Crateriforma spongiae: one gene and its partner. Each later gene encodes a partner of the first gene's protein in a complex. Links are inferred from orthologs where the notes say so. Each region holds a gene or a part of one and is shown on either strand. Other genes may lie near its edges.

The links.
Region 2: the proteins of fliG (region 1) and fliM are in contact, whole or in part, in a crystal structure (PDB 4QRM), measured with the Thermotoga maritima proteins. The link is inferred for Crateriforma spongiae from one-to-one orthologs. Residues at the interface, in WP_004082903.1 of Thermotoga maritima: Phe122, Ser125, Glu126, His127, Pro128, Gln129, Thr130, Val133, Glu157, Arg161, Leu164, Leu165, Arg167, Ser169, Glu171, Val172, Glu175, Ile176, Asn179, Lys182; in WP_004081085.1 of Thermotoga maritima: Tyr124, Leu127, Asp128, Ile130, Met131, Gly132, Gly133, Pro134, Glu136, Pro139, Arg141, Thr144, Glu145, Ile146, Glu147, Ser149, Ile150, Lys153.

The regions. Positions count from the first base shown.
Region 1 is NZ_JAAXMS010000001.1:1,045,205-1,056,057, reverse strand. What follows is about bases 1,082-4,002. They hold fliG (flagellar motor switch protein FliG), read left to right. Parts: upstream 1,082-1,995; coding sequence 1,996-3,009; downstream 3,010-4,002. Other genes in these bases: HFP54_RS03950 (glycosyltransferase family 4 protein), read right to left, coding at 3,077-4,002; HFP54_RS03960 (6-pyruvoyl trahydropterin synthase family protein), read left to right, coding at 1,238-1,762; HFP54_RS03965 (triphosphoribosyl-dephospho-CoA synthase), read left to right, coding at 1,082-1,241. Outside these bases: HFP54_RS03970 (alpha/beta fold hydrolase), read left to right, coding at 1-327; more of HFP54_RS03965, read left to right, coding at 360-1,081; more of HFP54_RS03950, read right to left, coding at 4,003-4,702; HFP54_RS03945 (hypothetical protein), read left to right, coding at 5,246-6,268; HFP54_RS03940 (polysaccharide biosynthesis/export family protein), read left to right, coding at 6,299-7,681; HFP54_RS03935 (glycoside hydrolase family 2 protein), read right to left, coding at 7,817-10,387; HFP54_RS03930 (potassium channel protein), read right to left, coding at 10,484-10,853. UniProt on the Bacillus subtilis protein: One of the proteins that forms a switch complex that is proposed to be located at the base of the basal body.
Region 2 is NZ_JAAXMS010000003.1:296,967-307,740, forward strand. The notes cover bases 4,434-7,275. They hold fliM (flagellar motor switch protein FliM), read right to left. Parts: upstream 6,489-7,275; coding sequence 5,379-6,488; downstream 4,434-5,378. Other genes in these bases: HFP54_RS09200 (glycoside hydrolase family 2 protein), read left to right, coding at 4,434-5,316; HFP54_RS09210 (glutamate-5-semialdehyde dehydrogenase), read right to left, coding at 6,725-7,275. Also shown: HFP54_RS09195 (PAS domain S-box protein), read right to left, coding at 1-2,676; more of HFP54_RS09200, read left to right, coding at 2,884-4,433; more of HFP54_RS09210, read right to left, coding at 7,276-7,999; HFP54_RS09215 (DUF167 domain-containing protein), read right to left, coding at 8,144-8,443; HFP54_RS09220 (LysR substrate-binding domain-containing protein), read left to right, coding at 8,541-9,425; HFP54_RS09225 (alpha-L-fucosidase), read right to left, coding at 9,467-10,774. UniProt on the Bacillus subtilis protein: One of the proteins that forms a switch complex that is proposed to be located at the base of the basal body.

The DNA of each region.
Region 1 (10,853 bases):
CGCCGCGGCATGATCGCCCCCTATGACAGCTGGGCGAATCGTGTCGCGATCGACGCCTTTGTCCAAGACATTCCGATGCATCGGTCGCACCGGACGTTTCCGGTGTTACAAAAGCTTGAATCGGAGCTGCCGTCGCTTTCCGGTCTTCCAATCTTGTTGATCTGGGGCATGCAGGATTGGTGTTTTCGACCCGAATGCCTGGAGCGTTTCCAAGGGCACTGGCCCAACGCCACTGTGGTGCCGATCGAGGATGCGGGGCACTATGTGCTGGAAGACGCACCGAACGAAACTCTGAATGCGATCGACGAATTTCTGCAATCGACGTGAATGACAACAGCCCTCTGAATGCTTTCGCGCCGATGATTCACACGGTGGGCGATGCCGTCCGCTGGGCCTGCGTTCTTGAGGCGACCGCTCCGAAACCAGGCAACGTGCATCCGGGCCGCGTATTTGATGACCTTTCGTTCGCACACTTTGCCCAGGCAGCAGAAATCGCCGCGGTCCAGCTGACTCGCACTGATCTGGGTTGGGGCCAACGAATCGAATCCACTGTGGTGCAGACACGGCGGGTAACCGGCACGAATGTGAATCTGGGAATTGCTTTGTTGATCGCCCCGTTGGCGGAAGCGGTCATGCGAACCAATTTTCTGGCATCGGTGGGCAACCAATCGCCATGGTCGCGTTTTCAGTCGGTCACGAATGTGCTGTCGTCGATCAGCGTCCGACAGAGCAGGGCGGTCTTTCGTGCAATCGCCCATGCAATGGCCGGCGGGATGAACCCGAGTGACGAATCAGACGACTTGGAAATGGACGTCCACGACGACCGAGCAAATCATGATGATCTGATGGCCGCGATGCGTCTGGCTTCGAAACGTGATGGGATCGCCCGGGAGTACGTCAACGGATTCGATGGACTGCTTCACCAAATGACACCGCTATTGAAGCATTGCATCGATGAAACGGGTGACACGATCCAAGGAATCTGCTTGGCGCAACATCGATGGCTGCAAGAAAACACCGACTCGCTGATCGGCCGCAAATGCGGGACGGAAATCGCGTTGAATGTCCGGCAGTGGTTCCGCGAAACCGACTGTGAATCCCCGTCTTCGATCCGGACATTGGACGAACGTCTAAGATCAGATGGGAACCGTTTGAATCCGGGTACCACCGCCGACCTTCTGGCGGCAGCACTGTTTGTCCTTCTGTGTCCCACTCCATTGCAATCCGAAAGATCAGCGTGACACACTCCACCGAACAACCTGTGTTCCGAGTCGACGTCAGCAAAGAACAATTTGTTTTTTCGGCGGCGCATTTCATCACCTTCGCCGGCGACATTTGCGAAAGGATCCACGGCCACAATTACGGCGTCCGCGTGTCGGTCGAAGGTCCTTTGGACGAAAACCGCTACGTCGTCGACTTTATCGCGTTGCGTGATGCCGTTCTTGCGGAAACGGGAAGCCTGGACCATCACGTCTTGTTACCCGACCGGCACGCCCAGATTCGAGTGACGAAGGATGAAAAGGAAACCACGGCGACATTTCGAGACCGCCGCTGGGTTTTTCCAAATGAGGACTGTGTCCATTTACCTGTGACCAACACCACGGCCGAAGAGTTGGCTGAGTACATCGGTCGGCGGGTGATCGATCAAACGTTCGACAAATTTGGCGACCACTTGTCGTGGATCGAAGTCGCCGTGGATGAGAACCAGGGCCAGTGGGGCGTCTGTCGTCTGCCTTGGAAACGACCGTCTGCCTCCCAGTAGACGGTTTCAGCTCAGATTCAGTGACAACCGTCACTGTTTGCCTTGCCGGTATGGTTCAAGTCACCACTACAGGCTCTAGCTCCGTCGAATCCGGCAAATGCGTCGCGTTATCGCCGGATCGATCCCCAAAACGTCGATAAGCCGAAAGACGCCAGGATGGCGAAGCAGCTTCAATCGAAACAGCGTCAATCGGGCCAGACCGGGCTGACGCGAACGCGAAGGGATTCCTCACGGTGCAGACGGTCAATACCGATAACGACGGGCTTCGCAAAGCGGCCATCTTGTTGATGAGCTTGCCGACCAAGACTGCTGCTCGGATCATGCAGCAGTTGCCGCCGCGATTGATCGAACAGATCAGCATTCGCATCGCGCAAACCGAATCCGTCGGTGGCGATGACCAAGAAATCGTGATCGCGGAATTTCTGACCAGCAAAGCCAGTTCGATTTACGCCAGCCCGGGCGGCTTGGAGCGAGCAAAGGAACTGATCAAGGAGGCATTGGGACGCGACGCATCGGAACTGATCGGCAATTTGCAGCAAACGATCGAATCGATGCCTTTTGCGTTCGTCAAAAAGGTGGATTCGCAGACGCTGATGCAATTCATCGGCGAAGAACATCCGCAAACCATCGCGTTGCTGTTAAGTCACGTGCCCGCGTCATACGCCGCGGAAGTCTTGGGTGGCCTGGATTCCGAGAAGCAACTGGATGTGATTCGCCGGGTGGCTTCCATCGGCCGCACCAGTCCCGATGCCATCGAGGAGCTGGAATACGGCCTCGAACAACGCCTATCCAGCATGGTGAATCAAAGCCACACGTCCGCTGGGGGCGTGGAAAGCGTCGCCGAAATCCTGAACGTTTGCGAACGCTCCGTCGAACGGATGATCATGGAATCCCTGGGTCGCGACGAACCAGAACTCTCCGATGACATTCGCCGGCTGATGTTCGTTTTCGAAGACATCGCCAAGTTGGGCGATCGCGATATTCAGGCCTTGCTGAAAAACGTCGAAACCGCTCAGTGGGCGATGGCTTTGAAGGGGGCCAGCGAAACGCTTCAGGAAAAAGTCATGAAGAACATGAGTTCACGTGCCGCCGAAAACCTGAAAGACGAGATGGGATTCCTGGGAAGCGTCCGCGTCAGCGAAGTGGAATCCGTCCAGCAGAAAATCGTCGACATCGTACGGCACCTCGAAGATACCGGCGAAATCTCTCGTCCCAGTGGCGAAAACGAAGAGGAATACGTCAACTGACCGACGGTTCATGGCACCGTCCATCTTTCACCAAAACCTCGGTCCGTTACCTCTCCACGAGCAAGTGCTAGGAAGACGAAACCGCGTGAGATGCCGAATCCACTTGTGGCTGTTCAGCAGTTTCGCCGGCTTTGGAAGCCACGGTCTCGGAAGTCTCGGTTTCCGGACGGCTGACCGGAGCGACCATTGTACCTTTGCCCTTCAGCTGGCGGCGTTCCAAGTCCAACATAATCTTGGTGATCGGACCTTTGCTTTCGTCCAATTTAGTTAGGAAATCTTCCAGGTTTTGGTAAATCGCGGTGCTCTTGCCCAACGCGACCAGCTCCAATTTGCCAACTGAAATGTCGACCATTTCGTCGCCGTTCTGACGTTCTGCGAACAACGGCACTTCCATCACCATCTGCTGGGCACGCTCGGGAAGACGCACACTTTGCCAAGTTGCGTGATAACTCTCGTGAAGCCAAGGCATGGAAATATTGACCTTCATCTTGGCCAGATCGTGCTTCTTCGCGAACTCGACCAACGGTTCCCAGACCAGTTCCCAAGGCGCATCCCCCTGGAGTTGCAATCGACGATGCTGCTTGGACTGCTCACAACGTTCGGGATGCATGAAAAACGATTCGATGAAGTGTGCCGCGCGATTAAAGATCAACCGGGCTTCGCTGTGTCCAAATGAACGTGTTTGGATCAGTACCGCGATCACCAAAATGACGCCAAGCATCGCCCACCACGGTTCGCTGTAAACCTCGCCCAATACCGCGACCACGGTCGTGACCAGACAGGCCAGACCAACCACGATCAAAAGCCCGTGTGGCCCATATTTCAATTGCAGCAGGTGGTGCATATGACCACGATCGGTCGCGTAGATGCTGCGGCCCGTCAACCGACGCCGCACAATGGCGGCTGAGGAATCAAACAGCGGGATCGCAAGAATCGCCAACGGTGCCGAAGCCAGAACGGTGGATTCCTTCAAGCTGGACCAGATCGCCAAGGTTCCCACGAACAGGCCGATCATCATGCTGCCGGCATCGCCAAGGTAAATACTGGCGGGGGGTTTGTTGTAAACCAGGAAGCCGAGCAAGGCGCCCGCGAGTGCAAAACCGACCACACCGGAGAGCGACGAAGCCCCGACGAACCCTAAAATACCTAGACCAACGGCGATAATCATTCCGACCGTACTGGCCATCCCGTCCGCACCGTCAATCAGATTCAGTGCGTTGACCGCCAACAGCAACCAAAGCATGGTGACGGGAATGCTGAAGGCTCCCAGCTTGATTTCGTACCCAAACAATCCGATCTGGTGGATCTGAGTTCCCGCCCCGATCATCAACCCGATGATCACGATCTGCAGCAGCAGCTTCTGCCGTCCTCGGAGCGACCAAGCATCGTCGATCAGCCCGACAGCCATGATGGCCAGTGCCGCCCCGAAAAGTACGTACCAACGCATCTGGATCGTCCCCAGCGAGTGGTAGCCCAGGGTTCGGTCCAGAATTAGAGACAACGCAAAAGTGATCGCCACCGCCAGATAGACAGCGACACCGCCGGCCAAAGCGACCGGCTTTTCGTGCACTTTTCGCTCGGCATCGGGACGGTCCACCAACCCAACCGTCCGCGCAAATGCCCGGACAATTCGAACCAATAACAGCGAACAAGCGAGGGAAAGGATGAACGAAATCGCAATCATCCACTGCATAGTGTGTTCCGCCGTGATGAAATCAGAGTGGGAGTAGCATGTTGAGCAGGCGTCTGATCGTCGGTGTCCGAAAGCTTTGCCCAATTCCATCAGCCATTCGAAACCGGCGATCGACCATCAGTATAAAAGTCCCCTCCACCAAACGAACCCGTGCATCGATCAAATTCCTTTAGATTTCACGCGGGAAACGCTAGTTTTTGACTGACTTGTGCAATCCGCCCAATCGATACGGCTCATTGCGTCGCCAACGCGACACACTGGCGAAACCTGAAGAAAAGTGGAATTTCGTACACAGCCCCAGCACACAAAAGACTGCTATCGGCCCCCACCACCGGCCTGTCTTGAGGCGTCGGATCCCGACATTCCCGATGTCTGTCGCGACAGTGCAGAGCATTCTCAACGGTCCAGCCCGCGTTTCCGTCACTTTTGGCTAATCCGCAACGACGGTAACGACGATTTGTATCCCAGGAGGGGGTCCTGTCGTTCCGTCAGGTCCCTTGCGTAAAGACACATCGAATGCCGCCAGCAGCCAAGGGGGGCCCAATGGCGATTCGCAAAATGACGGTAACGACCGCGTCAGCGGAATCTGTTACCCATAGCGACACTTCATCAACAAGCAGCTCCCGGTCCGACAAGCCGGATTCGTCGCGTCGTCGACGTTTCCGACTGCTTGCCAGCGGTTGTCTGGGTCTGGCTTTGGTCGCATCGACCGGCTGCACCATGTTCAACACGGCCACGCAGTCACTGTGTGACGAAGGCTGCCTGAATGACTTCATGATGTCCCATCATCATCGAGTCATGGCCGCCCGAGCTTGGCAACGTGAGAAGAAATGCTTCGGCAACCATCGCAATCTGCGTGATATCAAACGCGGATTCATGGACGCCTACAAAGACGTCGCCAAGGGCGGGACCGGATGCACGCCGACCGTCGCACCCCGTGAATACTGGGGATGGCGGTACCAATCGGCCAACGGTCACGCCGCGGTGAACTCATGGTTCCAAGGTTACCCGATCGGCGTCAAAGCGGCCGAACAGGACGGTATTGGCCACTACGCCAGTATCCAAATGACCAACTTACCGACGCGGCAGACATCCACGCCCGGAACGATCAATACGATCGCAGAGGCGAAACCGGAGCCGGCGAAACCTTCCGTCGCAGAAATGATCCCAGTGCCGGGAGGCTATATCAGCCAAAACGGCGACTTCTACGACAAGAACGGAAACCTGGCCGGGAAAGGCACGGTCGTCGACCGTGCCATCGGAGAGCCGGTTGAAAACGCGGTGCAAATTCCCGCCATCGTCGAAGCTGACGATCAACCGGTCGACGTGGCGCCGTTGGAGGCGGACGTAGCACCGACGCAAGCCCAGCCGCCGGCCGTTTCACTGAATTTGAGCGATCAGGTCGGTGCGACGCCAATCCAAGCCGACGCCTATCGGTTGGACGAACCCAGTCAAGAAGAAATTGATGCCGTTATCGACGACATCTTTGGCAAACCGCAGTCTCCAGCGTCTGACGACGCGGAAGACACGAACACGTTCGAGTCGATTCCGTTCACCTTCGAGTGAGCTGATAGGCCTTAGCAAGAGAGTTCAAGGATGACTAAGACACTTTCAGCCGGCCGGCGGATCCATCGCTGCATCAGGACGCTGCGAACCGCCGCAACCGCGCTTGCCGCCGGCGTCGCCGTGACGGCAATCACCGGCTGCAGCACGTTGACTCAACCGATCAACGGGGTGCCCGCGAATCGACTGCCTCCGGAATTTTTCCCGGAGCCTAAAAACGACTTGGTCCCGGTCGACATCTCTTTGCTGTCGCTGGAACCACCGCGTGAATACTTGCTGGACGGTGGCGACATTTTGGGCGTTTACATCGAAGGCGTTCTGCCTTTCAACCCGCCCAACGAGCCGCCGGAACCGCCGCCGGTGAACTTCCCAGAAGCCGACAACACGCTGCCGCCATCGATCGGATACCCGATCGCTATCCAAGACGATGGAACGCTGGCGCTGCCGTTGATCGAGCCGTTGGACGTCGCAGGGCTGACCCTGGAACAGGTGCGTGACAAGATCCGCGATGCCTACATCGATGAAGAAATCTTGATCGAGGAAAAGGCTCGGCCGATCGTGACGCTGATCCAAAAGCGGACCTACAACATCATCGTCATCCGTGAAGACGGCTTGGGTGACGGTCGCACGAGCAGAGGCCTTCAGTCGCAAGACGTCGCGTCGCAGTTCATCCGTGGCGGCAGCGACCGCAGCGGTAGCGGTTCGATGGTCAAGCTGAATGCGTACGAGAACGACATCCTGCACGCTTTGGTCGAAACCGGCGGTCTGCCTGGCTTGAACGCCAAGAACCAGGTCAAGGTGCTGCGGGCCAATCGTGCGAACCAAGAGAAGTATCGCGAGTTCGTCAAACAGTTCTATGCACAGCAAGAATGTTTGCAGCGAGACCCGTGCTACTGTCCGCCGGAATTACCAGAAGACCCGTCGATCTTGAGGGTGCCGCTACGTGTCCGTCCGGGTGAATTCCCCGACATCAGCGACGAGGACATCACGCTGAATGATGGCGATATCGTGTACATCGAATCGCGTGAAACGGAAGTCTTCTACACCGGTGGTTTGTTGCCGGGTGGTGAATTCCCGCTGCCTCGTGACTATGACTTGGACGTGCTTGGGGCCTTGGCTCTGGCCGGTGCCGGAGTCGGTGGTACGGCTCAAAACAGCGGTGGCGGAATCAGTCTTGGCCGTTCGCCGGTCGCTGGTGTGCCGCCGGGACGCGTCTACATCCTTCGCAAACTGCCGTGCAACCAGCAAGTCGCCATCGAGGTTGATATTTCCGAAGCGACCAACAATCCGGCCGCTCGGGTGCTGATCCAGCCAGGTGACGTGGTGCTGCTGCAGTACAAGTGCGAAGAAGAAATCATCAACGCCGGTATTGGAACGTTCTTCACCTTCGGGATTGCTGAGATCTTGAGAAACTAAGAACTCGTCTCCGAACAGACTGAACCGATCAACGCTCTCGAGAAGCATGCTTCTCGGGGGCGTTTTTTCGTTGCCAGACTGTCGTACCCGCTCCAACCATCAGTCGCAGCGACAAACTTAGATCGCCCCGACCATCTATGGCTGATCCTTTGAAAACGCTCCGGCGCGAGGAACGCCATCGGCAGAGTCCGAGGATGCATCCCCTTCGCCGATCATCGACGGGAAGAAGCGGTAGTAGTTGCCGTAGGTGTACTTTAGGTTCGCTTGGGATCTTGTTTTACCCATCGCCGCCATCCGCAGACGTGCCTGTTCCTGATCGCCGATTAGCAACTGGTATTGATTGCTGGAAAGCACAGCTCCGTCAGCATCCAGCAAAGACAGCGACACGTTAAACGAGTCCTCGACCGTCGCATCGACCTGCCACTTCAGTTCGCCGATCGCGAGCGAACTGTCTTCGTCCACCGAAGCGACATCAAATTCATTGACCGCCAACTCCGCTCCATCGGAATTTTTGATGTTCAACCGAACCACACAATCCTGATGCGATTGATAGGTGTCATTGATCAACCAAACCTTGGCATCCAATGACTCGCCGGGTTTCCATCGCCGTCGTTCAAAATCCAGACTGACCAGCAACGGTTGGTACGCCCGTTTGACATACTCGTACGAACGTTTGGGTTCTTGATACGCATCAACGATCCCCCATTTCATGTCCGGCCAATACGTAATGAAGTGACACAGCGAGACTCCGCTGCATCTAGGTTTGGCCCGACGAAAATGCTCAACGGCCAATTGAAAGATCGTGCCCTGTGCGTCCTGCGTTGCGTTGACAAATTCTTCCAACGATCCGGTTCGCTCGTCGCCGAAGCAATCGAAGTTCTGCATCCGCAGACGGTCCAAATCGGCCCAGTGATGTCCCCAACTCGGCCCGGGAGGCCAAAGCTCATCCGGCGGAATGAACCGCTTCAGGCTTTCAACCGACGGAACCGATGTGATCGCCAACTCGGGAACGATGGGGAAGTCCAGCGATCGGTACCAGTCCTCCATCAGCCATCGGCCCATCGAATAGAAATAGGCCAACGCGTGCACCGCCTCTTTCGGCTTGTAACCGACGCTTTGCGCGATCGCACAGGTCAGCGGGGAATCTGGCACGTAGGGCAAATCGACGTGCTGTTGTAAACGTCGACCAAGTTCTTCAAGGAATCCTTTCGTAAACACCGGATCAGCGGCTCGCAGAAAGGCCTCCTCACCACCTTCGATCAAAATCAAACACGGATGATTGCGGCGTTCTTTGATGACTGTCACGGCTTCGCGGTAGATCCGCTCAACGAACGATGGCTCCTGAGAAATATTCGCCGTCCCCAGGGGAATGACGTCCTGCCAGACGGTCAGGCCCGCTTCATCGCAGTACTGATAGAACTCAGGAATCTCAGGCGGATGCCACCCAAAGATCCGGATGTTGTTCATGTTGGCCGCTTTGGCTAAATCGATCAGCGTCTTGTATTCATCCGGCGACGTTCGCCCCACAAAGATGTCCGGCGGCCCGCCCCAACATGCCGAACGAATGAAATGCCGCTTGCCGTTGAGCATCACCGTGCGAGGAAAGCTAACCTCATCCGGACCAAAACCCGGATTCCATTCCATTTTGATTTGGCGAATTCCAAAGGTCTCGGTTTGTTGGTGATGGACGACATCTCCAAGGCGCACTTCGATCGTTGCGTTGTACAGATTGGGTTTGCCCAGATCCCAAGGCCACCAAAGTTGCGGATCGGCGACATCGACCTCCGCCGTCACCACTTGCTTACCAGGCTCCACTCGGGTCTGTACTTCAGTCGCCACGGGTTCGGATGAGAAGTTTTTCCCTTCGATGGCGATGGGCATCTTGATTTCCATCGCCTGGTCCGCGTGGTTCTCAAGGGTGACTTCGAATTTAACCACCGCTGTACCATCATCGCGCACCACGGGCTTCACGTAGACGTCGTCGATCCGCACTTTGCCTGACGCCACCAACCGAACCGGACGCCAAATCCCGAAAGGCACCAGATCACGCCAATAGTCACCAAACCAAGGCGTCTTCAACCCTGCCACCTTGTGATTGACCTGCGGTGGTGGATCCAGCTTGACCATCAGGATATTTCGGCCCTTGTCCCATCGAGGGCCGCTGTTGACGAAGTCCGTGACGTCAAATGCAAACGGGCTGAACATCCCTTCGTGACGGCCAAGCTTGTTCCCGTTCAGCCAGACGTCACATGCATAATCCACCCCGTCGAATTCCAGTCGCACGACTTTGTCTTTCAGTGTTTCGCCGACATCGAATTGCAGCGAATACCACCACTCATCCAACATGACCCATTGCGCCTTGGTGCTATTGCGTCCCCAGTAGGGATCTTCCAAAACGCCGGCTTTCCAAAGGTCGGTATAGACGTCCCCGGGAACGCGGCCAGAAATCCACACGTGGGTTTCGATATCAGCGGGTGGCAATTCGTGCAGCCCCTGAACCACACCCTGACCCGGATGCATTCGCTTCAGCTTCCAGCGATAGCCGCTGAGGTCTTGGACCAGATTTCCGGTTCGAATCAGATCACCAGCGCCCGGCTGCGCTTTTGCTGACGGGCACGATACGCCAAGGCAGCACAGTGCGGCGACCGTCAACGCAGATAATCGAAACCGTTTTCGCGCAGCGACCAAACCTCGTTGAATCCGCATGACCATTCCATTCGCCGGTGACAACTTGAACCAAGATGGTCCCCATGGCCACACGAATGTCGACAATCAACAACAGTCCAGCAGTGAGTCAAAACGTCACACTTCGTCGGAAGCCAGAGTCGTATCCGAGGCAACCGCGATGTCGGCCCCGGTCATTACCGGCTCGCTATCACCAACGTCGCGTCGAAGCTTGCGTTCCGCCCGATAGATCTCTCGTTTCAAAATGCGAATTTCCAGCTCACGCTGATTCAGATCCTCTTTCAGCTTTTGAAGTTGCTTTTCCGGATCCGGCCGCAACAGTCGCTCCAAGACATCCCACAAAATCAATGCCCGCAGGGCTTTGACCGCTGTGGCACGCATGCGATACATGCTGGCCAAACGAGTCAACTTGGACACCCGCAACAACTTCGCCACCTTGGTGCTGCGGACCAGCGAAAGCGAACGAAGAAACGAAAGCAACGGCAGC
Region 2 (10,774 bases), on another replicon or contig:
CTGGATTTGGCCGCCGATTTGTCCGGCGCGGTAGTCCATGGTCCGCAGCCCCATGCCGCGATCCGCGTTGGGTTTCTTCGAAATTCCGACGCCATCGTCTTGGATTCGCAGGGACCATTGGTCGTCACGGAAGCCCAGTCGAACGCGTATGTTGGCCGCTTCGCCGTGGCGGACGGCATTGGTCACCGCTTCCTGAGCGATGCGGTACAGTTGGGTGGCCGTTTGATTCTCGCGAAACGGAACGGGACGATCGCATTCGAACCGGCAATTCACACCGTGAAGTTCACGGATGCGATCGCACATTTCGGTCAACGCCGACGTCAATCCGTGACGGTCAACGTCCACCGGATTCATGCCTCGCGCCAGAGTACGGACTTGCCGCAATGTGCGATGGACCGATTCCCGCAACTTTCCGGCGATCCGCCGCAGTGACGCCAAGTCAACCGACGTCACGTCCCGGTCGATCGATGCACCCAGTGCGTCGGCCAGCATGCCCATGCCGGTCAGTTCTTGTCCCACGCCGTCGTGCAGGTCGTTTCCGATCCGCCAACTTTGTGCGGCTGCGATTTCCAAGACTTCTTTTTCCAACGCCCGCCGCTGGGTCAGGTCCGTCAGTGCACCCAGCAGCCGAGCCGGCTGGCCCTCGGCATCACGGCTCAGCAGGGTGCGCTCTTTGACCACGGCATAGGTGCCGTCACGACGCATCAAGCGGTATTCGATCAGCCCCTTCGAATCGTCCGCGCGTCCTTCGACGGTACGTGACGGTGACGAAATCACACGCCGTAGATCATCCGGATGAATGTGTTGGTGCCACCACGTATCCACATCGGTATCGCCGGATGGGCCGCCAAACTGTTCGTCAAAGACTTCGTTCCACCACATGCGTTGTCGTAGCAGATCGATGTCCCAGATCGCATCATTCGTGGCTCGCAACGCCAACCGCAAACGCTCTTCGCTTTTGGCCAGACGTCTGGCCGCCTGGGATCGTTGGATCACCACGCCCGCCAGTTGGGCAAAGTGCGAAAGCAATGAAAGCTCGGTTTCGCTCGGACGAGCCGCGTGGGTGGAAAACATCGACAGCACACCCAACACGTCACGCTGGGTCGACAGAATGGGTTCGGCCCAACAGGATCGAATTCCAGCCGCTTTGGCCAGCGGGTGAATCAATTCGCTGCGTTCATGCAGATGGATGTCGGGGATGATTTGCCGCTGACGTTGCGATGCGGCAAACGTACAGCAGCAGACCCCCGGTTCGATCGGTACCCGTTCCATGCGGCAACGCAGTTCCGGCGACAAGCGTGGCGCGCAAGCGCACCGTAGCGATTGACCGTCGTCGTCGATCAAGAAGATCGCCGCACTCATTCGCGCACACGACGATTCCGCTTGCGTCACGATCAAACGCAGCAGTTCGTCGAACGGGGTGCCATCGCTTAAGGCGTCCAACAGCAGACGTTCTCGCTTTAGATCCGTCAGCGATTGTTGCCGTTCGGTCACATCGCGTTCGATGCTGACGTAATGGGTCAGTTCACCGCGATCATTGTGGATCGGTGAAAGTGAAATTTCGTTCCAAAACATCGAACCGTCTTTGCGATAGTTGCGCAACGTCACGGTGCACGCGCTGCCTTGGCGCAAGGCTTGACGCATGACGTGGATTTCAAACTGATCGCGATCATCGGCTTGAAGGAATCGGCAATTGCGGCCGACGATTTCTTCGCTGCGATATCCCGTCATCTTCTCGAAACTGGAATTGCAATAGACGACGGGAAAATCCGGGGCTCTGGCATCGGCGATCAGCACGCCCACCTGGGTCGCCTGCATGGCCAAGTTCTGAATTCGCATCAGCAAGGCGATGTCGTCGTTGGTGCCGCTGGCGGCATCTTGCTTGCCATTGCGAAACGTTCGCCACCGCGTCAGTTCGTGTTCCATTTCGCCGAAGAAACCCCCCATGGCATCGCCGGGGGCCGTGACGCCTTGGTGCCACTCGTTCTTTAGCCGAACCGCATCGCCGGGACGCCACCGGTCCATCCATTTTGCCAAAGCGGGTTGGGCGGAAAGCAACGCGGTGATCTCGGGTTCCAGTTTCAATTCACGATGCGATTCGGTCCAATCGTGGGCTCGCCGAACAAATGCCAGGAACAGTTCCAAACGCTGGGACCAAACTGGCGCCAATGCACTGCGGATCGCCGCCGAGCAAAGATCGGCTTCACCGATACGCAGAAACGTCGCCACACTGCAGACGAACAGCGATTGTTCCAGTGCGGGCTGATCGCTGGGCCATTGTTCCAGTGGCGGATCGACGTCGTTTAGCCGGTCCATTTGGCTGAGAAGTTCCTGACGACTCGGGGCCGGCGCGTCCAGCAGTGCAGCGATATCGGTCGCGCTGTGGGCACCGGGGCCTTCGTTGGCGCCGATGGTCGCCGGATTCGGCGTCAGCAACATTGCGACGTGCCTGCCCAGGCAGTACGGGTTGTTGCAAAACCGCGAAAGATAGACGAACAGCCGTTCCTTGAATCGAAACGGCAGCGGGTTATCCAAGTAAGCGACTTGAGCCTGACGCCATAGGTCCCAAGCCAACTCGGGCGTGGGGAATGACAACTCAAAGAAACTCGGAATCGTCCCAAATCGATCAAAGATTTCCTGACGAATCGAATCGGCCTGAATCGCTACACCGTTCATGATCCATTTAACATACGACAAAGTAGTGGTGCTTCCATCACCGAAACCGACCCTGGGGCAACGCGTCTTATCGACGCAGTGTCGAGTTGTGGTCCCACGGTTCGTATGTGCTGCGTGGTGAAGCGATCTGTTGTTGATCGGCCGGATGGCTCGTCCATCGCACCGCCCCACCCCCAAATTCCCGCCTTGGTATACGGATTTTTCGTCGTGAGTTTTCTTCGAATCAATGGCCTGTTTTGTGCCACATCACAGGTGCGACCCGTCGTCGCAGTCTTTTGTGTCGGCCTGTTTTTCTTGGTGCACCATCCTTGGTCCGCGGCGCAGCCGACGCGTGTTTCCAATCCCGTGGACCGAGCGGCCGAACCGGACCAGTTTGACCTGATGACACGGTGGGGGCGGAATGTCACCGCGGACAACGCATGGCGTGAATACCCGCGGCCGGGGATGAAGCGGGACCGTTGGGAATCGCTGAACGGTTTGTGGGATTTTCACCTTGGCGGCGATTCGCAGCGTTGGACCGGGGGCCGAATTGAAAACGCCACGCAAGATCCGCTGGCTGATGGAATTCCCGATCTGCCCAGTGCGTTTGATAAAAAGATCTTGGTCCCCTTCAGCCCTGAAACTCAGCTGTCGGGAATCAATCGCAGCGTGCGTCCGCAACAGGTCATGTTCTATCGTCGGTCCATTCGCATTCCCGACGATTGGCGAAACGATCGAATCCTGGTCCACTTCGAAGCGGTCGACTGGCACGCAATCGTGCTGTGCAACGGGACCAAAGTTGCCGATCACCGTGGCGGCTACGTTCCGTTTTCCTGTGACATCACCGATGCATTGAATGTCAGTGACCAACAGCAGATCGTCGTCATCGCGTGGGACCCGACCAACATGGGTGACCAGACGATCGGAAAGCAAGCTTTGCCGGAATCCAGAAAAGGATTCCGGTACAACCCAAACAGCGGTATCTGGCAAAGCGTTTGGATGGAACCGGTGCCCAAGTCGGCTTCGATTGCTCAACTAAAGATCACGCCCGTCGCACATCAGAACGCCATTGAGGTCCGCGTGGATACGGATCACCCCGCCAACGATATGACGGTTCGCCTGATTGCCGGTGATGCAGCGCATGTGGTCGACGGACGACCGGGACAGGCGATTCGAATCGACTTGGATGACCAGTTCCAGCTGTGGTCACCGGATGATCCGAATCTGCATGATCTGTCGATCCAATTGCGACGCGACGATCGGGTGATCGATAGCGTCGAAAGCTATTTTGCATTGCGAACCATCGATACCCAAGTCGACGACGATGGGATCCAACGTATTCATCTCAATGGCCAGCCGATCTTTCAATTCGGCCCGCTGGACCAAGGGTACTGGCCCGAAAGCGCGATGACGCCACCATCAGAGGACGCGGTGCGCTATGACCTGCAATATCTGAAAGACATCGGATGCAACATGGTCCGAGTGCACATCAAGGTGCATCCGCGTGCTTGGTACTACGAAGCCGATCGCAAAGGCCTGCTGGTCTGGCAAGACTTCGTTTGCACACGCAAGTTTGATTCCAAGATCACAGCCGAAAGCGGACAACAGTGGGAACAAGAACAGGTGGAAATGGTCCGCCATCTGTACAACCACCCGTCGATCATTCAGTGGGTGGTGTTCAACGAGGGCTGGGGCCAATATGACACCGAACGACTGACGCGATGGACCGAGGGCCTGGATCCCAGTCGTTTGGTGACCTGTGCCAGTGGCTGGACCGATCATCCGGTCGGTGATCTTTATGACAACCACGACTATTCCTTCAACATCTCGCCGGCCCATGGATGGAACTTCGATGACCGCGCGACTTTGTGTGGTGAATGTGGCGGGTTCAACGTGTTGATCGATGGCCATCGCTGGCATGCCGATCAAACGCTTCGGCCCGTCGTTAATCCGGCAGGCGAAAAAGGACGCGAAGGTTACGCCAATCCTGAATCTTGGAAGCAACGCTATCAGACTTGGTTGACCAATTTACGTTTGATGAAGCCGCACGGATTGAACGCGGCGGTGTACACCCAGATCTCCGACGTCGAACATGAGTGCAATGGGTGGCTGACCTATGACCGGGAAATCAGCAAGATCGCGGCCGATGATTTGCGACGGATGCATCGGCAACTGTACCATCCGATCCACAGTGATCCTTTGATCGACCTGTCATCGAAGACGTGGACCGATTGGTCGGGCAAGCCGACACCGCGTTGGCGGACGGCCGATGTCGACGTGTCGCAGGGCGAAGCGTTTTCAGTTCGCCCTGACGATAGCCTCCGGCCACAGCGTACCGCCGATAAAGGCCCGGTCCGCATTCGCGGAGAGTTTGATTTGTCAACGCAGCCCGAACGGCTGGCCATGCACACCGTGGGGACCGGTCGTTGGGAGCTTTCGATCAACGGCAAAACGATGATGAACATCACCAACAGCGACCGCGCCGGTTATGTCCCCTACAGCACGGTGTTGTTGCCGCCGAACGCGGTCGATGCACTGGTTGATGGGACGAACGTCATCGCACTGAAGGTGTCCCGGTTCAAAGAAGACGAAGGCAACTTGGTCGACTTTGCCTTGTTGTCGGTGCCCCGCGACGAGTCCTCGGTAAACGACGCCAAGTAGATGCGTCGATCGGTGCGTCGCACCCGACGCGGACGTCGGAGTTGAAACGAATCATGCGTCGCCTAGCGTGGTGGAGGACCGCCAGCATTGCGCTGCGGTTTTTCCGCCACCGTGTCGATGCGGACCGCTTTTTTGCCTTTGAAAGCCCCGGCACGCACGTTGAACTTGTGCACGTCCTGGATGGACAGTTCCAAGGAATCAGTGACTTCCTTTTCGGTCGCGATCACATCACCCACGTTCAACGCCAGCAAATCGCTGGTGTTGATCTTGGATCGTGCCAGGGTGACGACCACGTTGACGGGCGCTTCATCCAGGTTGTATTCGATTTGGCGTCGCGATTCTTCGGTCGGTGCTTCGCGTCCGTAACCCACCCAACCATTGCGTGACAGTTGCGAGTTGTATTTTTCGACCGTGTTGAACGGAATACACAGATTTAACATCCCGCGATTCTTGCCGATCACGACCTCAAAGCTGACCAGGATCACGACTTCATTGGGCGGTACGATCTGGACCAGTTGTGGGTTGCTTTCGGTGCTGTCGACCGACAGGTCCAGTTCGATGATGTTCTGCCAGGCATCTTTCAAATGACTCAAGAACAACTTGACGACGCGACCCATCAAGCGTGTTTCGATCTCGGTCAACGGTCGCCGAATGACTTCGCCGGGGACCGGATCGCCACCCAGCATGCGGTCGATGATCGTGTATGACAGTGCCGGATTGACGTCCAGGATCCAGTGGCCGTCCAGCGGTTCGGTGCTGATGACGTTGAAGCAACTGGGGTTGTCCAGACTGAAAACGAACTCGCTGTAGGTCAGTTGGTCGACGCTAAGCAGTTTGACTTCGATCATCGTCCGCAGCATGCCGCTGACCGACGCACCGAAGTTTCGTGCGATGACTTCATGCAGCGATTGCATCGCCCGCATCTGTTCTTTGCCGACCCGTTCGGGACGTTTGAAGTCATACGCCATGACTCTGGCATCACCGACACCGTGGTGATACGGCGCGCCGCTGGGTTGCCGGGACGATGCGGTGCGAGCCCCTGCGGATACCGGTTCGGGCGGACCTTCGTCGGTGAACTTGGGGGCTTCGGGTGGACCGTCGTCTTCCCCCATGCCCTCCATGGCCCGGAGCAGACTTTCGACCTGATTCTGGCTAAGTGATTCGTCCGACATGGCAGCGAAATACCGTCCTGGTTTGCGGGACCGCGGATTCGACAGGCGTGTCCACAGCACCCGCAAAGAATACGCGATGTCGGTCCGGCGATGCGAGTCCAGAATTGCCCGTCATCGCGATCGGCAAACGAGCCGTCGGCAAGCTCGGGAACGCCGTGAAACACGCCATCTAGCACCGTCCGGCGTGCAGAGAATCCCTTCAGGTTGAGATCGTCGATGCGGCCCGTCGGTACCAATCAGGTGCGGATATTACCGTCGCCCTGGACGATGTACTTGTACGTCGTCAATTCACGCAGCCCGCACGGTCCACGAGCGTGAAACTTGTCGGTCGAGATACCGATTTCGGCACCCAGTCCGAACATTCCACCGTCGTTGAATCGCGTGCTGGCGTTCACCATGACCGCTGAACTGTCGACGCCGCTGGTGAATTGTTCGGCGGCCCGCACATTGTCGGTCACGATGGCGTCGGTGTGATGGGACCCATATCGATTGATCAGGCTGACCGCTTCGTCCAACGAATCGACAACGCGGACACTGATGATCGGTCCCAGGTACTCTGCCGACCAGTCGGATTCTTGAGCTTCCACCGAACCCGGAACCAATTTCGCCGCACGGTCGTCGCATCGCATTTCAATCGGGTACGACGACAATCGTTCGGCGATCGCCGGCAGAACCGTTTTCGCAATGTCCGCGTGGATCAACAAGGATTCGCAGGCGTTGCAAACACCCATTCGCTGGCACTTGGCGTTTTCGATGATGTTCACCGCCATCGGGACGTCGGCATTGCGATCGACATAAACGTGGCAATTGCCGTCAAAGTGTTTGATCACCGGCATCGTCGCTTCGCTGGTGACACGGCGGATCAAGCCTTCGCCGCCGCGGGGAATCGCCACATCGATGCAATCGGACATCGAAAGAAACTGGCCCACGGCTTGCCGATCCGTCGTTTGGACCAGTTGGACAGCATCCCCGGGCAATCCGATTTCCCGTGCCGACTGTTGCAGCAATTCGACGATGGCGCGGCTGCTGTGGATGGCTTCTTTGCCGCCGCGAAGGATCACGGCGTTTCCGCTTTTGACACAAATCGCTGCGGCATCGGCGGTCACGTTCGGTCGGCTTTCGTAGATGAAAAAGACCACGCCCAGCGGCACCCGTCGCTTGACGATCCGCAATCCGCCGGGACGCGTGAACCCGTCGATGACTTCGCCGATCGGGTCCGCCAACGCGGCGATTTCGCGAAGGGCTTGTGCAATGCCATCGACGCGATTCTTGTCCAGACGCAGCCGATCCACCGCAGCATCGGTCAAGTTGTAATCGGGGGCCGCGGCCACATCTTTCGCGTTGGCCTGCAGTATCGTGTCCAAGTTCGCGACCAGCCGATCGGCCGAATCGAAGAGCCAACGGTTTTTCAATTCCGTATCGATGTTGGCAAGTTCGTATGACGCTGCTTTGGCTTTCTGGGCGGTTTCAGCACAGTATCCGGCAAGATCAATTTCAGTGGTGGTCGACATGGACGGTCGTTCGAATGTGGGGCGGTCGGCGGTTGAACGTCGTGGTCATTGTCAGTGTGAACCGCGAAAGGGTCAACGCAAGGCGGCCGGATCGCAATGATTCACGGTGAAAGCGTCTGAATCTGAGGGGCTCAAATAAGCGGATCAGGCGTCAATGACGTCTCGCAGACGGTCCCGAAGTTCTGTTTCGGTCATCGATCGCACGGCAATTCGTTTGCATCGACTCGTCTGGCCGCCGCAGATGGCAATGTTCGATTTTGCGATTTTCAAAAACTTGGCCAATCCCTGAATGACCGCCGCGTTGGCTTTTCCGTCTTCCGGCGGCGATGTGACGGCCACCCGAAGTGCGTCGGCGTGGCGGCCCCCGATTTTTGCACGCTTGGCTTTGGGCGTGACGCGAACGTCGAATCGCAGTTCATCGTCGCGTTGTTCGATCGGGATCATGGCTGTGGACGCAATGCGGATCGTGACGTCGGTCGGCTTCGGTTATGATTGCCGTCGGTCTGATCGCTCTATCCTATCGGTCTGTGGCAAAGTGTAAATGGAACTGCGACACCTGCGTTATTTTCTGGCGATTTCCAACCACACCAGTTTTCGCATCGCTGCCGAAGAACTGCTGGTGTCCCAGCCGACACTGTCACAGCAGATGAAGGATCTGGAAAAAGAACTGGGGTGTTCGCTGTTCGAACGCGCCGGACGGGGTATTCGGCTGACTCAAGCCGGCGTGCTGTTCGGTGAATACGCCCAGCGTGCGATCAACGTGTTGGACGAAGGCCAGGCTGCGATCGATGAGTTCGATCAACTGTTGCGTGGGCGGATTCGAGTGGGAGTGGTTCAAACCGTGGGTGCGTATTTGATTCCGCCAGTCGTTGCGGAGTTCAAAAGCCAAAACCCCGGTGTCCAGTTGGTCGTCCACGAATTGTCGGCGGACGACGTGGAAAATGGACTGGTTGATGGCAGCCTCGATCTCGGGATCTCCTTCGAACCGACGCGACGGCAATTGCACTGCCGATGGTTGTTCGGCGAACGGTTCGTCCTGATCGTTCCGGCCGATCACATGTGGGCCAATCGCCGACGAATCCGTTTGGACCAGATGGCGGGAGAACCGCTGTGCTTGATGACCAAAGACTTCTGCACGCGTCGCATGATCGACGCGGCCTTTGCACAGAATGATGTCGAATTACAAGTGGCCGTGGAAATGACATCGGTAGCCGGGTGTCTGGCAGTGACCAACGCCGGAGGACCACCGACGATCTTGCCTGAACTGGCGATGACCGGAACCGACCTGTCGGGAATTCGAATCGAAAGTCCGATGATCCGACGCAGCGTTTGCCTGTTGCAAGCTAGTGAGGAGGCGTCGATTCGTGCGACCAGTGAATTCGCCGACGCCGTGATCCATCATGTCGGTGCGGCGGCGAGCGGATGATCCACCGCCGCCACCGCAGTACGACGCAAGCAAAATGGGGCCTATTCCGCGGCGTCCAATTCAAAGCCGGTCAGCTTGAAACTGTACGCGCAATCACAGGGCAGATCGTCAGCGGTGATTGCCGGCATCTGGATGGTCAGCTGACCTTGGTCGTCCACTGCGTAAGCCAGTGTGCCGTCATGGCCCAGCAGTTGTACCGCGGCTTGGTCGCCCGCTGATTTCACACGGACCGATTGCAGCTGGATCGCGGATTCGGGCCGCCCCAGCGTGATCGCATAAACGGTGGTGCCGTCTTTACTTTGTGTGTACCGAACATCAGCGGCGGAGTATTCCAGCTTCAAAAATTCGCCGTGCTTCTTGAATCCGCCTTCGGGTTCGACCGTGGGTCCTTCGCCGTACGCCTTCCAGGGGCGTGTCGCATAGATGGCTTCGCCGTTGACGTCCATCCATTCGCCCAGTTCGGCCAACACTTGGCGTTGGTCGTCGGGGATCCGGCCGTTGGCCATCGGTGAAATGTTCAACAGGACGATGCCGTTTTTGGCCACCGTGTCGACCAAAGCATGAACCACCTTGCGCGTGGGTTTGATTTTCAGTGAATCGGTATAGCACCAACTGCCCGTGCTGATCGTGTCGTCGGTCATCCAAACCTTTTCCGCCGCGCGTGGTTCACGAGACTTTTCGTGGTCCAGCACGCTCATGTCCAACGGCAAATCCTCCTGCTTGCGAACGATCACCACGTCGCGATCCCAGGTCTTTGCCGCGTTCAGATAATAGGCGGCGAACTCCTGGCGATAGGTCTCGGGGATCCGGTCCAGCCAACTGTCAAACCAAATGATGTCGGGTTGATATTGGTCGATCACTTCGGCCAATTTGTCCAACCACATTTGATGGAACTGCTCCGCCGGCATTTGGGCGTACAAGATCGCGGTTTCATCGTTCTCATTGGCCGATGGATAATCTTTGACCATTCCCTCAAAGTGGCCGTAAAAATTCCGAGCATGATGGAACGTGGCGATGGTTTTCATACCTTCGGCACGGATCGCTTCGGTCAATTCACCCAGCAGATCGCGTTTGGGGCCTTTGTCCACGGAGTTCCAGGGTGTCGCCTGGCTGTCCCACAGCGAGAAACCATCGTGGTGTTCGGCCACTGGTCCGGCAAAACGGGCCCCCGTAGCTTTGAACAGCTTGGCCCATTCGGTCGCATCAAATTCGGGCGTTTGCCACTGGTCGACAAAGCGGTGATAGCCGTATTTTCCCGGATCGCCGTAAACATCCACATGATGCTTGTTGACCTGATGGCCTTTCAAAAACATGTTGCGCGGATACCACTCGCTGCCATAGGCCGGAAC